DNA from 2 places in the Dendrosporobacter quercicolus genome. Region 2 is predicted to be linked to the other one. Evidence: riboswitches for the same ligand, from Rfam matches in the RefSeq annotation. Region 2 holds a riboswitch; the other holds the start of a gene.
The links. Region 2 has a riboswitch for cyclic di-GMP ahead of BLR06_RS16520 (methyl-accepting chemotaxis protein). Riboswitches for the same ligand answer to the same signal wherever they lie in the genome.
Positions count from the first base shown of each region.

Region 1: linked by a shared signal. The riboswitch ahead of BLR06_RS18640 (methyl-accepting chemotaxis protein) and the one ahead of BLR06_RS16520 (methyl-accepting chemotaxis protein) in region 2 are both predicted to bind cyclic di-GMP.

Region 1 is NZ_FNHB01000018.1:4,699-7,890, reverse strand. Features, by position in the region: gene BLR06_RS18650 (TolC family protein) at 1-1,148, shown strand, start outside; gene BLR06_RS18645 (hypothetical protein) at 1,205-1,534, opposite strand; cyclic di-GMP riboswitch class I at 1,754-1,838, shown strand; gene BLR06_RS18640 (methyl-accepting chemotaxis protein) at 1,951-3,192, shown strand, end outside.
Region 2 is NZ_FNHB01000012.1:1,340-4,531, forward strand. Features, by position in the region: gene BLR06_RS16520 (methyl-accepting chemotaxis protein) at 1-1,139, opposite strand, end outside; cyclic di-GMP riboswitch class I at 1,239-1,322, opposite strand; gene BLR06_RS16525 (hypothetical protein) at 1,337-1,633, opposite strand; gene BLR06_RS16530 (ABC transporter ATP-binding protein) at 1,682-2,512, opposite strand; gene BLR06_RS16535 (taurine ABC transporter substrate-binding protein) at 2,539-3,192, opposite strand, start outside.

The DNA.
Region 1 (3,192 bases), on a different contig from region 2:
TTAAAAACAATCCGTCAATTAAAATGGCGGTAAGCGACAAGGAAAAGGCTGAATGGGGCCTTAGCGAGGCTAAGGCCGGAACGGGGCCGTCAGTATCGGTCGGAACCGGCGGGACGCATGGACCGGACACTTCAGCTGCGCCTGATGGCGATAGCTTTAGTACCTCGCTGAAGCTGAACTGGACGCTTTATTCAGGCGGACGTAATGAAGGGTTGATTGATCAAGCCAAGTTAAATGCCGACAGTGCAAAGCTCAATGTAGCTAAAACCGAGCAGCAGCTCAGGTTAGCGGCAACAACCTCCTATTATGATGTGCTGCAGGCCCTGAACCTGGCAGCCGTTAATCAGGAGACGGTAAATAATCTCGCTGAGCATTTGGATAAAGTGCAGGCGCAGTTTGAAGCCGGTGTGGTAGCCAAGTCCGATGTTCTCAGATCAGAGGTCGAGCTGGTCAATGCCCGGCAAAATTTAACGAAAGCCCAGAATAGTTATGATCTGGCAATGGCGGCCCTGAATAATACCATCGGGATGCCGTTAGATACTGAAAATAAGCTTAAGGATGAACTGGGGTATGTGAAAAGCGAAATCGTTCTGGCGGATGCCATTGCCCAGGCTGTGGCAAATCGTCCGGAGATTGAGCAATCGCAGCTGAGTATTGAATCAGCGAAAAAAGGGATAAAGGTCGCCAACAGCAACCGCAAGCCAACGGTGACGTTCAGCGCCGCCGAAGGCTGGAGCGGCACTGAATTCCCCGGTAACGAAAATGACTGGTCGCTGAGTTTGATGGCCAACTGGAATATTTTTGATTCCGGCGTTACCGGCGCCAAAGTTAAACAGGCAGAGAGCTCCCTGAATAAGGCCCGGGAGCAGTCTGTAGAAACCGGCAATAGCGTTGAACTGGAGGTGCGTCAGGCGTATCTGAGCATGAAAGAGGCTGAAAAGAGGATTGGCGCTACTCAGGTCGCCGTGGATAAGGCGACTGAAGATTTAAAGATTGCCCAGACGAAATATTACGCCGGTGCGGGCACCAATCTTGATGTTATTGATGCGCAGCTGGCGCTGACCCAGGCTGGAACAAACTATACCGAGGCGCTATATGATTATAATATTAATCAGGCTAAACTGCAAAAAGCGATTGGTCAAAAATGATTCATTAAGGGATGACACTTTGCCTGCAGGTGCAGGTAAAGTGTCATCCCTGGCGTTTACTGTTTATGTACGTCAATTTGGCGGCTCTTTTTATAGACATCCCAGGCTTCCAGTATTCTGGTCCGGGAGAAACCGAGGCGTTTGGCAATGATTTTTGCTCCGGCTCGTTCATTTTCAACTGACAGGTCGTAAAAAGAATTGGTTACAGAACCAATGATTGCGGTTAACAGCTCGTTGAGCGGCCGTTCGGGATCTGCTGTTGCCGTCGGTTGGCTGTTATTGGGCGGCTGCAGACCAAGCAGGGCGTTGATTGTCTCAATCGCCTGAGGAATTTTGTCCTCAGGCAGTTTTTCTATTAGTTCGAATAATTCAGCTTTAGGGGTCATTGATTGTCTCCTAACCAATTGAGTTTATTTATAACTATAAGCTAAATTAGCTAAATATGCAATGCAGTCGGGACGGCAATCGGGCGGGTGTATTGGAGAAAATGTCTGATTACCGGGAATTTGAAAAAAAGGAAATTTGTATCGGAATTTGTAATTTATTGTTGCTTTTGCAATTGAGAATGGGTATAATGTAAAAACAAGCAGTACCCAATTTTAATTCAACTTTATAGGCAAACTTATCGAAAGATAAGGACGCAAAGCCATGGGTCTAACAATATTTATTAATGATTGCCAGGCTGCCGCTTGACATAAGTGTAAAACCAGACTTTATGTCTGGTTTTTTGTTGCCCGGCTGCCGGCAAGAGGTATTTTAGGGTATTTGCTTGCATAAGGGTGACGAAGGAGAGTGCAAAGAATTGCAATGGTTCAATAATTTAAAAGTATTAACAAAAATAATGGTTGCAGTAATGATATCGGCATTATTTCTCCTGATTATGGGCGGCATTGGTTACTATTATACCAATCAAATCAGTCATGAAATGTCAGGAATGTACCATGACCGTTTGCTGCCGGTGAAAAGACTTAATGAAACACGGCACAATTTTAGTGCTGTTCATGGCATGATTCTGGAAATCATTCTGGGTAACCCTGATAAGGCCGCGGAGCAAAAGACGCTGGTTGAAATTAAGACGCTGGCTGCTGAGACCAATCAAACAATGACTGATTATAAGAATGCCAGGCTAACGGCTTTTGAAGAACAAAAGATTACTGAGTTAGATGAGGAAATCGGGCTGTACCGGGTGGAGCGGGAAAAAGCGCTGGCTATGGCTCAGGCTGGTCAAAAACAAGAGGCCTATGGGTATTTTTCGCAAAATGCCAGCAAGCATTTGATTAAGGTAAATGCAATTCTTAAAGAACTGGCTGATTTTAATGCCAAAACCAGCGATGACGCCAATAAGGCCGGAGAAGCCAATGCGAGCACCGCCAAGAATCTGATTATTGTGCTGACAATTGCAGCGGTGGCAATTTCGGCAGCCGCCAGCTGGCTGCTGGCGAAGATGATCGCCCGGCGATTAAACAATACGGTGGATACCTTGAATTTGGTTGCCAGCGGTGACTTAACCCAGGAAGTTAAAATCATGTCCAGTGATGAAATTGGCATGATGGGGAAAGCTTTAAATGACACTATCCGCAATTTAAACGGACTTGTCGGCAATGTCAGGCTTCTCAGTGAGCAGGTAGCGACTGCATCGCAGCAGCTTACCGCCAGCGCCGGTGAGTCTGCCCAGGCAACCAATCAGGTTGCCGGTACCATAGCCGAGGTTTCACGCGGGGCTGAATTACAGGTAAATGCCGTCAATCAGTCAACTACCGTTGTTGAAGCGATGTCAGAAGGTATTTTTCAGGTTGCAGCCAATGCCGGTGTAGTGGCCGAAGCATCCGGCAAGGCCGCCGGTGCGGCCCGTACTGGTGAAACGGCGGTAAATTCGGCAGTGGCTCAGATGGATAATATCGCCAAGACGGTAATCAGTTCAGCCGATGTTGTGGCAAAGCTGGGCGAAAGGTCAAATGAAATCGGCCAGATTGTGGATACCATTTCCGGCATTGCCGGGCAAACCAACCTCTTAGCTTTAAATGCAGCCATTGAAGCGGCCAGA
Region 2 (3,192 bases):
TCGCGGATATCTTCCGAACCTTTGGCCAACGAATTGGCAACTTCCGTAATACTGTTCATTGAAACGGAAACAGTTTCATTTTGCGTAACAATCCGGGTCAGCAAATCCATCCCCTGGGCGGCCTCTTCCACCGCGTTTTGCGTATTGGCATTTACCTCTGCGGCATTGGCGTTCATTTCCTCCGTACTTGCCGAAAGCTGCTGGATGGTTGCCGACATCTCAGTAATATTATTGGTATTTTGCGCTGAACCGCTCGAAACCTCGGCCACCGTATTGGATACAACTTCCGCTGCCCTTAGCTGTTCTTCCACTGTTGCGCTCAACTCCTGGCTGGCTGCAGCCAGCGACTCGGAGTTTTGCCGGATATGACCTACCAGTGCGCGCAGGGCATTCTTCATTCCATCCATTGAAGCAGCCATATCGCTAATCTCATCATTCATTTTCACCTGATAGGAAGTTGCTGTCAAATCGAATTTACTGATTGCGTCCAGTTCATTTCCGACATGGTTTAAGCGTTTTGCCATCCACTTGCTATACCAAAAAGCTAAACCGCAAACAAATAAAATAATTACCGCGCTTAAAATTCCCACAAGACTTTGGGTTGCTTTCTGCTTTGCCAGCAGCTCGTCTGTAGATTGTTTTAAATAATCCTCCTCCAAAGCGAGAGTCTTATCAAACTGCCCGTCAAGCTGCTGCGATAGGCCTCTTCCCGTCTCAAGCAGTGCGTCAAAAGAAGGATCGTTTGCTTTTTTGGCATCCATAAGCTGACCCATTTTCAGACTATAATCCTCCAGCATTTGCTCTAACTTAACAGCTTCAGCTTTTACCGCGGGGTTTTCCACCCCGGCGACAAATATCTTTAACTGCTCAACGCTTTCTGCAAAACTCTTCCTGGACTCTTGTTCATAACTGGCAATTCCGTAGCCAAGAAAACCACGCAAATCGGCAATTCCGTTATTCATACCACCCTGAGCTTTGGTAATCAACAGCATGTTGGCTGATGTATGGGTGATTAAAGATTCATATGTATCACCGGCAGTTGTGTATTGATACGCTGTGTATCCCACTAAAATCAGCATAAAAGAAATTGAAACCAAAAACATTCCGCCCAATTGGGCAATAATAGGAAATCTCCGCATAAAATAAACCCCTTCCTTTGTTACAGATAGAAAAATATCAGCTCAAATTGTTGCATTATCTCCTCCCTTGAAAGAAACAGTTTTATACGTTTTTCCCCATATAGCAGCCTGGCAGGCATAGAATACATCCTTAGCCCCATAGCTTTGCGTCCTTAATTTTCATTAAGTTTGCCAATATTATCCAGAGAATATCCAGTTTAATCGTAATAATTCTCTATTACATATAGAAATCCTTTAATATGCATAAATGAATAATCAGCGCTTTGTTCAATAGCCACGGCAAACCAAGAGCTGATTATCGCAAAATTAAAATCCGGCGGGTCAGCCGCCAGCCGGTCGCAAATAAAAAAGCCACCCATTTTTCCAGAAAAATGAGTGGCGAAACTGAACATCAGGTCCAGAAAAATCCACCTGCCGCCTGCTTGTGCTGCAGCTTTTAGCAACGATTTTCCATTGAACCCATTATAGCCGAAACTGCGGGAACTGTAAAGCATTGCGGGGTACCCCACTGCCGACCCGCCTGCTGCTAAAGGCGGATCCGGTTAAAAATAAGCGCAGCCGTCGCCCTTGGTATAATTGTTGATCAAATCCAGAATTTCCTCGCGAAGTTTTAAAAATTCCGGTGTGTACCGGGAACGATTTGATTTTTCGCCAATCATGCTATGGGTAAAATCCGGCCGGAATTCCTTGATGATCCGCCCCGGCCGCTTTGACATGACCAGTACTCTGGTCCCTAATGACAGCGCCTCATCGACATCATGGGTGATAAATAAAATTGTGCATTGTGATTCTCGCCAGATGTTGCGCAGCAAGCTTTGCATTTGCTCGCGGGTGAGTGCATCTAATGCGCCAAATGGTTCATCCATCAACAAAACCCTTGGCTGATTGACCAGGGCTCTGGCAATCGCAACCCGCTGCTTCATTCCTCCTGATAATTGGTACACCTTGCTGGTGCGAAATTCCAGCAAGCCGACTTTTTTCAGATATTCCTCCGTCAGCTTTTGACTTTCCAGTTCAGGTAGCTTGCGCATTTTCAAGCCAAACTTTACGTTGGCTGCTACGTCCAGCCACGGGTATAAAGGAGGGTGCTGAAAAACAACGCCGCGCTGCCAGTCAGCCCCAGTGATGGCCTCCCCATCCATAACGGCAGCGCCATCTGTCGGCGCTATAAAGCCGGCGATAATTTTTAACAGGGTGCTTTTACCACAGCCGGAAGGCCCCAGCAGGCAGACAAATTCGCCTGCATCCAACGTTAAAGTAATGTTTTCCAATGCATCTACATCCTGATCCGAACGGTAAGTAAGTGAAACACCGGCTAAAGCTACGACTGCAGCAGCCGCTTCAGCCGAGCGTCGATATTCAGTTCTTCCCATACTTGGCGCCCCCCAGTCCGCCACTATTATTTCAGGGCGTCTTCAATATATTTAGCATTAACCGCTTCGTCAAATGCGCTTTGCTCCGGAACCTGATCAATTGCCTTTTGCTCAGCCAGAAAATCCGCAGTGGCTTTTAACACTTTTGCCAGCTCACCCTTACCTGGACTTGCGCCAAAATATTTGTCTGCAAGCTGGTCTTGCGCCGACACCCAGATCAATTCCCGGGTTTGTTTTAATGCTTCGCTGGTTTCAATTCCCAACCCCCTAGCGATGGCCCCGGCGGCTTCCTCCGGAGTACTTTTGTAAAGTTCATGCGCCTTTTGCTGTACCTTAATATATTTTATAACAATATCCGGATATTTTTGCGCAAATTCTTTGCTGACAACACCGACATCGGCCGTAACGATCCCTTGATCTGCAAGCTTTCCGCTGTCGGTAATGGCTTTTCCATCGGCAAACAGCTTGCCAAGAACGGGATTCCATACGTAAGCGGCGTCAATATCGCCTCTTTGCCAGGCGGCGAATATATCCGGCGGCTGCATGTCAAGAATTTTCACATCAGCAGCATTTATACCCGCTAATTTCAGAGCGCTTAACAGGCTATAATGGGCAGTGGAGCTAAATGGAACGGCCACCGTTTTTCCTTTTAAATCCTTGATGGAGTTGATATTTGCGCT